Regions from separate parts of the Pseudarthrobacter niigatensis genome, predicted to be linked through region 1. Evidence: riboswitches for the same ligand, from Rfam matches in the RefSeq annotation. Region 1 holds a riboswitch; each other region holds the start of a gene.

Region 1 (2,193 bases):
AGGTCAGCGTGGTGACAGTCTGCTTGATCAGGTAGCCGTTGCTGCGCTGCCCGAGAGCATAGCCGTCCAGGTAGTGGTCCGACATGCCGCGCATCTCGAAGAGCAGGGTGGCGATGCCGTACTCCACGGAGATGCCGTTTCGGCTGATGGTTTCGGCGCTGCCGCCCTGGTACTTGCCCAGGTGTCCCCAGCCGGTGGAGTCGACGTTGTTGAAGACCACGGCGCCAAGCTGCTTTGATTTTTCGACGACGGCGGGGTCGGCGTTGGGGGTGGTGGGGTACAGGATGGAGCCGGATACCAGCTTGCCGTCACGCTCGGCCCGGGTGCCCTGGTGGTGCAGGTCGATCATGTAGTCGATCCGGTACTTGCGCATGACCTTGTTGTGCAGCGCCTGGGTCTCCGGCTGGACCTTGGCCACATGGTCGCGGTTCAGGTCCACGCCCTCGGCGTTGTAGCGGGTGAGGTTGCGGTCCCCCTTGGCAAGGTAGTTTTCCAGGGAGAAGTTCACGTCCCCCATGGCCCCGTCCGCATTGAGCATGGGCACCACCAGGATGTTCACGCCTTTGAGGATGTCAGCGGATTTACCGGCCCCCAGGTGCTTGATGAACTCCATGGCGCCCTCGGTGGTGAGCTGCTCGTTGCCGTGCTGCTGGGTCAGGTACAGAATGGTGGGCTTGGCGGGGTCCGAAATGTACTTGACCAGGTGGATGTCGCGCCCCTTGACCGTTTGCCCGATGACCTCCAGCTCCATTGCCGGCTGGCGGGCGTCCTGGTCCTTCAGGAACGAGACCATCTGTTCGTACGTGGCGAGCTTGGAGGTGGTGATCTGGCCGTTGCCGTCGTAATTGGGGCCTTCGCCCACAGCGTGTGCCAGCGGGGCGGGACCTGCGACGACGGCCAGCGCCAGGGCTCCGGAGGCGGCGAGGGTCCTGAAATTTGCCAGGGATTTCTTCACAGTGCGTTACCTCTTTCGAGTGCATCGGGGCGCCACCGGCCAGCTCCGTTGCGGCGGTGGCATGTGACCTCACCCAACCAAGCTTAACGAAACCTGTCAACAAGCTGGACAAAGTCTGTAAGTATGCTGCTGCCCGCCGGGCAAGGGCAGGGAAGCAGCCGGGCAGCGGGCCGCGACATAAAGCGGCACGGACTTGCCCCAAGGTGGGTCTCCCGATTTAGTGAGAGTGAACCATCCGGAGCGGCCGAGAGACCTGGCTCGATGACGCCGCAGCAACCACGGTCCAGCAGGATTCCTGCCGGACCGAAGGTGCTACTGCCAGGACCGATGGAAAGGAAGATTCCAGCATGCCCCTGAACACCGACCACATCCGCGTCACCCACGCCGGATCGTTGCCCCGCACCCCGGAACTCATCGCGGCCAATGCCGCCAAGGAAACCGACGGCGTCACCCCTGAATTCCTGGACCTCCTGGAAACCTCCGTGGTGGACGTGGTCCGGCGCCAGAAGGACCTCGGGATCGACATTCCCAACGACGGCGAATACGGGCACACGATGGCCAACTCCGTGGACTATGGCGCCTGGTGGAACTACTCCTTCGCACGGCTGGGCGGCCTGGAGCCAACCAATGTGGACCGCTGGGCCGATGCCCAGGTGCACCGCTCCTCCCCCGGCAACATTGTCCTGACCTCCTTCCCCGACAGGCGCGACCGGCAGGCGTTCAACGAGGCCTACAACGACCCGTCCTCGGGCATCCTGTCCCACCGCAAGAGCGTGACCCAGCCCAAGATCGCCGGACCCCTGACCTACACGGGCCAGGACCTGGTGGCATCGGACATCAAGAACCTGAAGACCGGCCTCGCCGCCGCCGGGTTGTCGGACGGCTTCGTGGCATCCCTCTCTCCCGGCTCGTGTGCCCGCGTGGCCAACGAGTACTACAAGTCCGATGAGGAACTTGTCTACGCCTGTGCCGATGCCATGCGGGAGGAATACAAGGCCATCGTCGACGCCGGCCTCACCGTGCAGCTCGACGATCCGTCCCTGGCCGAGAGCTGGGACCAGATCAATCCCGAGCCCAGCCTGGAGGACTACCTGAAGTTCATCCAGCTGCGCGTCGAGGCCACCAACTGGGCCCTCCGGGACCTGCCCCAGGAACAGATCCGGCTGCATGTCTGCTGGGGTTCCTGGCACGGCCCGCACACCACGGACATCCCTTTCGCCGACATCATCGGCTCGGTG
Region 2 (2,193 bases), on a different contig from region 1:
GCATGCGCCAGCTCACTGACGGCGGCGATGTCGACGATTTCCTGCATGGGGTTGGACGGGGACTCGAAGAAGACGGCGGTGGTGGGCTTGGACAGGGCTTCGCGCCACTGGTCCAGGTCCGGACCGTCCACGAAGACCGTTTCCACACCCCAGCGCGGGAGGATCTCGTTCAGGATCACAAAGCACGAACCGAACAGCGAACGGGCAGCCACCACGCGGTCGCCGGCAGCCAGCAGGGCACCCAGCGCGGTGAACACGGCAGACATGCCCGACGCCGTCGCAAAGCAGGCTTCGGTGCCTTCCAGCAGCCTGAGCCGTTCCTGGAAGGTGGCAACGGACGGGTTGCCGTAGCGGGAGTAGACAAAGCGCTCGTCCTCGCCGGTGAACGCGCGTTCAGCTGCCGCAGCGGATTCGTAGACGAACCCGGAGTTCAGGAAGATGGCCTCGGACGTTTCCTGGAAGTTGGAGCGGTCCAGGCCGCCGCGGACTGCCTGCGTATCGGGGTTCCAGCCGGGGGCGTCTGGGTTGAAGGTCACTTAGTTCTTTCCGAGGTTGGTGGGGAGGCCGCGGTTCTTCCAGCCGTTGACGGTGCGTTCGCCGTAGCGGTCCGGCTCGCCTTCGAAGCCCTCCAGCACGTTGTAGGCCTTAAAACCGGCCTGGGTGGCGGCAGTTGCAGCCGCGATGGACCGCTGGCCGGAGCGGCAGAGGAAGAGCAGTTCCGCCTGGGGATCCTCCGGCGCCTGCGCCTGGAGGTCCTTGACGAAGTCGGGATTGGGGATGCCGCCGGGGAAGGTCCACTGGATGAACAGGGGATCGTTGTCCGTGGCCTTGGTGTCCGGGATGCCGATGTGGGCCCATTCGCCCTCGGTGCGGACGTCCACCAGGATGGCGCCCTGCTCCAGCTTGGCCCATGCTTCCTGGGGCGTCAGGTCTCCGGCGTAGCTCATGCGTGGCCCTCGCCGTCGAAATCGCCTTCAAGGCCGGCGTCGAGCTGGTCCACCGCTGTGGCGACGGCGGCATCGGCTGAGGCGATCGCGGCCGGAAGGACGATTGCCTGCGCCACGATGACGCTGGTGCCGTTGAAAGTAGCTGCCGGGCTGCCGTGCAGCACGTAGCCGTCGGCGAGTGCGGCGGAGATCCGCTCGCAGAATTCACGGGTGTCCGCGCCGGTTATCAGGCGGTAGGACAGTCTTTCGTCAAGGGCGGGTGCGTCGGACACGACGGATCTCCTTCTCTCACGCTTGCAGCTCGAATCGGTCGATATGCCGAGTATTCACCTGAGGCACCCCGCCGCGAAAGGGAGGGTTGCCGACCGGCAAGTCAGGGCTTGGCGCCGGTACTCATTACTCCCCAAAAACGTAACACCTGCCGCGCCAAGCCGCATCGCCGACGTCGTCATGTTCCGTCATTGAGCTGCCCGCCATGCGGCACGTAGCCTGCTGCGGACCGATAAGGTTCATACCGGGGGCGCCGCCCCGTATCCAGAGCAATGAGTACCGGGGGTCCTTGTCAGCATGCGGGCACACGTATCGCACCACCGCGCCGCCATCCGGCGTAACCGGCCGCGCTCCGCCGCGGCCTTCCTGGCCGCGGTTCTCATCGCCCTCCTGGCAGTGGTGGCCCCGGCAGCCCCGGCGCAGGCGGCCGGCCCCGCGCCGGACAAGGGCAAACCCTGGCTGGGGGCGGTCCTCGAATGGGGTGAGGATACCGCCGCGGGCTTCAGCGACCGGCTGGGCGCAACCCCGGCGCTCTACGGCCATGACATCACCATGCCCTACCGCGAATCCGAGCGGAATGACATCGGGGGCTTCCTGCAGCAGACCGCAGCGAAGGGCGCCCACGCCATGCTCACGGTCAAGCCGTCCGTGCCGCTGGACCAGCTCGGCGCCGCGGAGGCGGAAGCGTTCGCAGCGCAGGTGCGCGACCTGACCGCGGGATTCAAGGGCCAACTGCTGGTCCGCTTTGCCCCCGACATGAACGCCAGCTGGGTGGCCTGGGGCCAGCAGCCGGCTGCGTACCGGCAGGCTTTCCAAGCGGTGTCGGCAGCCTTCAGGAAGGACGACGGCGGCCGGGCCACCATGGTGTGGGCGCCCTACCTGGGGAAGGACTACCCCTTCGACCGGAACCGGAATGCGCCACAGCCGGGAAGCGACGGGTTTTCCCTCCTGGATACAAATGGGGACGGAACCTGGA
Region 3 (2,193 bases), on a different contig from region 1:
CCACGCCGATGGTGTCCGTTTCCGGATTGGTGTCCTTGAAGATCTGGTGGACGGTGACGCCGTCGATGCCCTGGAGGCCCTCCACCAGGAAGGAGCGGATCGCGGACTCGTGCGCATGCCACCTGTCCTGGTCGAGTTCGGCGATGACCTGCGTGGCGCGTGCCAGGGTGGCGGCGCCGAGGACGTTCGGCGAGCCTCCTTCGTGGCGGGCCGGCCCGGTGGCCCAGCTGACGCCGTCGAGCCGTGCTTCCTTGACCGCCCCGCCGCCGGCGAGGTGCGGGACGCCGGAATCCAGCCAGTCAGGCCGGCCTACCAGGACGCCTGCGCCGAACGGCGCGTACAGCTTGTGGCCGGAAAAGGCGAGGTAGTCGACGTCGTCCGCGCTGATGTCCACCCGGCGGTGCGGCGCGAGCTGGGCCGCGTCCACCACGATCCGGGCGCCGTGCTGGTGGGCCAGCGCGGCCAGGGCCCGGATGGGGAGGATCTCGCCGGTGACGTTGGAGGCGCCGGTGACGGCCAGGAGGCTGACGCCGCCCTGTTCGAGTTCGGCGCGGACCGCGTCAAGGGTGCCGGCGATGGTGTCCGCGGCAACGATGCTGCGGTGCGGGACGCCCTGCCACGGCAGGAGGTTGGCGTGGTGTTCGATGTCCAGGTAGAGGACGTCACCGGCGGGCCGTCCGTCCGTCCGGGGCAGGCAGCCCGCCAGGAGGTTCAGCGAATCGGTGGTGTTCCGGGTGAAGATGACCGAATCGTCCGGCCGGCCGCCCACGAAGTCCCGGACGATGCTGCGTGCGTTCTCGTACACGGAGGTGCTGATCTGGGAGGCGTACCCGGCGCCGCGGTGGACGCTGGCGTAGTAGGGCAGGATCTCGTTGAGGTAAGCGGACACCACGGAGAGTGCAGGGGCCGATGCCCCGTAATCAAGGTTGGCGTACCGCACGTGGCCGCCGGTTATCAGTGGTGCTTGGATTTCGGCCCCGGTGACTGCAGCGAGCGGGCGGCCGGCGGCGGCACGGCGTTCGGCAGCAACGGCGGATTCGGTGACGGGTTTGGGGGAGACGGTGGCAGTTGTCACAGAGACCTCACTTGTGTACAGGACTCCGGCGTACGGAATCCGCGCTTGCCGCATCCACTCCGGACCGGCCTGGTCGTCACCCGGGGCACCCCGCCGCGAATGGAGGGTTGCCGGCCAGCAAACCGGGGTTTTGCGCTGGCACTCGTGACCTGCATAAAAGCGTAGGACATGGGGCGGCCAGGCTGGAAGCCGGGCCAATTGTTAAGGGCTTTATTACGCAATATCGAATAAACGACGCCGGACACCTCCTTCTGAAGGTGTCCGGCGTCGCAATATTCGCCCAAGCGGGCAAACCGTGGCAGTTACAGCAGATCGTCCAGGTAAGGGTTGAGACGGTGCAGGACCTCGGAGTGCAGGATCGAGTTGGTGGCCAGCGCGTTCCCGCCGAACGGTCCGTCCTCGCCCTCGAGGGAGGTGAACCGGCCCCCGGCCTCGACCACGATTGGCACCAGCGCAGCCATGTCGTAGAGGTTGAGTTCCGGTTCGCAGGCGATGTCCACGGAGCCCTCTGCCACCATGCAGTACGACCAGAAATCGCCGTATGCCCGGGTCCGCCAGACGTCCTCGGTCAGCCCGAGGAAATCGTCGAGGTTGCCGCGTTCCTTCCAGCCGCTCAGGCTGGAGTAGGAGAGGGAGGCGTCGGAGAGGCTGGACACGTTGGAGACGCGCAGCCGGGTGGCAGCTGCCAAGGACCTGCCCATGTAGGCGCCCATGCCCTTTGCCGCCCACCAGCGCTTGCCGAGGGCCGGGGCGCTGACCACGCCCACCACGGGTTCGCCTTCGTCCACCAGGGCGATCAGGGTGGCCCAGACCGGGACGCCCCTGACAAAGTTCTTGGTCCCGTCAATGGGATCGATGATCCAGCGCCGTGAACCGTGCCCGGTGCTGCCGAACTCCTCGCCCAGGACGGCATCGCGGGGACGGGAGCGGGAGAGCTGGCCGCGGATGGCTTCCTCGGCTGCCTTGTCGGCGTCGGTGACGGGCGTCAGGTCCGGCTTGGTCTCAACGTGGAGGTCCAGGGCCTTGAAGCGGCTCATGGTCTGGTCATCCACGGAGTCGGCCAGGACATGGGCCAGGCGCAGGTCATCGTTGTAGCTCGAAGCGGGTTGGATCATGGT
Region 4 (2,193 bases), on a different contig from region 1:
TGGCCCACCAGGCCGGCGTGCCCCTGATCGTGGACAACACCCTTTCCACCCCCTACCTGATCCGCCCATTGGAGTGGGGCGCGGACATCGTCATCCACTCGGCCACCAAGTACCTGGGCGGCCATGGCTCGGCCATCGCCGGCGTCATCGTTGATTCCGGCAGGTTCGATTTCGGCAAAGACCCGGAACGGTACCCCGGCTTCAACACCCCGGACCCCACCTATAACGGCCTGGTCTACGCACGCGACCTCGGCGAAGGCGGCGCGCTCGGCGCCAACCTCTCCTACATCCTCAAGGCCCGGGTGCAGTTGCTGCGCGACCTTGGCTCGGCGGTCTCGCCCTTCAACGCGTTCCTCATTTCCCAAGGCCTGGAGACCTTGAGCCTGCGGGTGGAGCGCCACGTTGCGAACGCCACGGAGGTTGCGCGCTGGCTGGAGGCAAGGGACGACGTCGAGTCCGTCGCCTACGCGGGGCTGCCGTCCAGCCCCTGGTACGAGCGTGGCCGCAAGTACGGGCCAAAGGGAACGGGCGCCGTGGTCGCCTTCAACCTGGCCGGCGGCGCGGAAGCCGGCAAGCGCTTCGTCGACGCACTGGAGCTGCACTCCCACGTGGCCAACATCGGCGACGTGCGATCCCTGGTCATCCACCCGGCGTCGACCACGCACAGCCAGCTTTCGCCGGAGCAGCAGGTTGTGGCCGGCGTTCACCCGGGCTTGGTCCGGCTTTCCGTCGGTTTGGAGCACATCGACGACATCCTGGCTGACCTGGAGGCAGGCTTCCGGGCCGCCAAGGGCACCGGGGCCTAGCCCCAACCGCGAGGGCGCATCACGTGCCGGCCGGCAAGCCGGGAAGTCACAACCAGTCATACTCTTGGCCTGGAGCGGGGGGTGTTTCGTACACTCGAACCAGGTCATGAGTGCCAGTGACAGCCCCGGCTTGCTGGCCGGCAACCCTCCATCCGCGGTGGGGTGCCCCGGGTGAGGACCTGGCCTGCCGGTCAGACGACGGCGGGCAAGCGCGTAGAAGAGGTCTTGCCATGACGGTTACCGTCGCCCGAACCGCCATCCCTGAACACGGAATTGTCCGTTACGCCTCCATCGGGGGACTGGAACTCGAAGCCGGAGGCTACCTCCCGGACGTCACCCTGGCCTACGAAACCTGGGGCACGCTCAACGCGGACGCCAGCAACGCCATCCTGATCGAGCACGCACTGACCGGCAGCACCCACGTGACCCGCGGCGACACCGACGAAGAAGGTTGGTGGGAGCAGCTGGCCGGCCCCGGAGCCCCCGTGGACACGGACCGTTTCTTCGTGGTGTCCATCAACATCGTGGGCGGCTGCTACGGGTCCACCGGGCCGTCGTCGCCCGCGCCTGATGGGAAGCCCTGGGGCTCCAGGTTTCCCCTGGTCACGCTGCGCGACAGTACTGTTGCCGAGGCCCGGCTGGCGGACCAGCTGGGCATCAAGAGCTGGTTCGCCGTCCTGGGCGGCTCCATGGGCGGTGCACGGGCCCTGGAATGGGCTGTGACGTACCCGGACAGGGTGCAGCGCTGCGCCGTGATCTCCGTCGGAGCCGCCAGTACTGCCGAACAGATTGCCTTCGCCCAGGCGCAGACCCTGGCCATCAGGCAGGATCCCAACTTCAACGGCGGGGACTACTACGGCGGCCGGAGTCCTGAAGAGGGACTGGCCCTCGCCCGCAGGATCGCCCACATCACCTACCGGTCCGCCACCGAGCTGGAGGGCCGTTTCGGGCGGGAACCCCAGGCGCCGGAATCGCCACTGCGGGGGGAAGTCCTGGCCTCCCGCGGCCGCTACCAGGTGGAAAGCTACCTGGACCACCAGGGCAACAAGCTGGTGAAGCGCTTTGACGCCAACAGCTATATTGCCCTGACCGAAGCGCTGATGAGCCACGACGTCTGCCGCGGACGGGGAACCTTGGCCGAAACCCTGGCCGCATCCACGGCACGGTTCTTTGTGGCCGCCGTCGACTCCGACCGCCTCTATTTCCCATCGCAGTCCCACGAGCTTGCCCAGGCCCTGCCCGGGGACGTGGATGTCCACCTCATCCGGGCGCCGATCGGGCATGACGGGTTCCTGACCGAAATTGGACAGCTGGGCAGCCAGCTCCGAAGCAGCTTCCTGGCGTAGCCGCCGCCGGGAGGACGGCCGGCAATGTGCATTCCTGCAGA

What was found. Region 1 has a riboswitch for S-adenosylmethionine ahead of J2T23_RS12285 (cobalamin-independent methionine synthase II family protein). Riboswitches for the same ligand answer to the same signal wherever they lie in the genome.
Region 2: it holds a riboswitch for S-adenosylmethionine, as region 1 does, so the genes downstream of both, J2T23_RS05735 (DUF1737 domain-containing protein) here and J2T23_RS12285 (cobalamin-independent methionine synthase II family protein) in region 1, are expected to answer to the same signal.
Region 3: it holds a riboswitch for S-adenosylmethionine, as region 1 does, so the genes downstream of both, J2T23_RS04350 (aminotransferase class V-fold PLP-dependent enzyme) here and J2T23_RS12285 (cobalamin-independent methionine synthase II family protein) in region 1, are expected to answer to the same signal.
Region 4: it holds a riboswitch for S-adenosylmethionine, as region 1 does, so the genes downstream of both, metX (homoserine O-acetyltransferase MetX) here and J2T23_RS12285 (cobalamin-independent methionine synthase II family protein) in region 1, are expected to answer to the same signal.

What each region holds. Positions count from the first base shown of each region.
Region 1 is NZ_JAUSTB010000007.1:96,165-98,357, reverse strand. It holds gene J2T23_RS12290 (M14 family zinc carboxypeptidase) at 1-955, opposite strand, end outside; SAM riboswitch class I at 1,184-1,289, shown strand; gene J2T23_RS12285 (cobalamin-independent methionine synthase II family protein) at 1,303-2,193, shown strand, end outside.
Region 2 is NZ_JAUSTB010000003.1:107,295-109,487, forward strand. It holds gene J2T23_RS05725 (O-succinylhomoserine sulfhydrylase) at 1-536, opposite strand, end outside; gene J2T23_RS05730 (rhodanese-like domain-containing protein) at 537-947, opposite strand; gene J2T23_RS05735 (DUF1737 domain-containing protein) at 944-1,219, opposite strand; SAM riboswitch class IV at 1,233-1,348, opposite strand; gene opgC (OpgC domain-containing protein) at 1,515-2,193, shown strand, end outside.
Region 3 is NZ_JAUSTB010000002.1:277,157-279,349, forward strand. It holds gene J2T23_RS04350 (aminotransferase class V-fold PLP-dependent enzyme) at 1-1,075, opposite strand, end outside; SAM riboswitch class IV at 1,112-1,225, opposite strand; gene hisN (histidinol-phosphatase) at 1,378-2,190, opposite strand.
Region 4 is NZ_JAUSTB010000006.1:117,127-119,319, forward strand. It holds gene J2T23_RS10910 (bifunctional o-acetylhomoserine/o-acetylserine sulfhydrylase) at 1-806, shown strand, start outside; SAM riboswitch class IV at 909-1,024, shown strand; gene metX (homoserine O-acetyltransferase MetX) at 1,037-2,152, shown strand.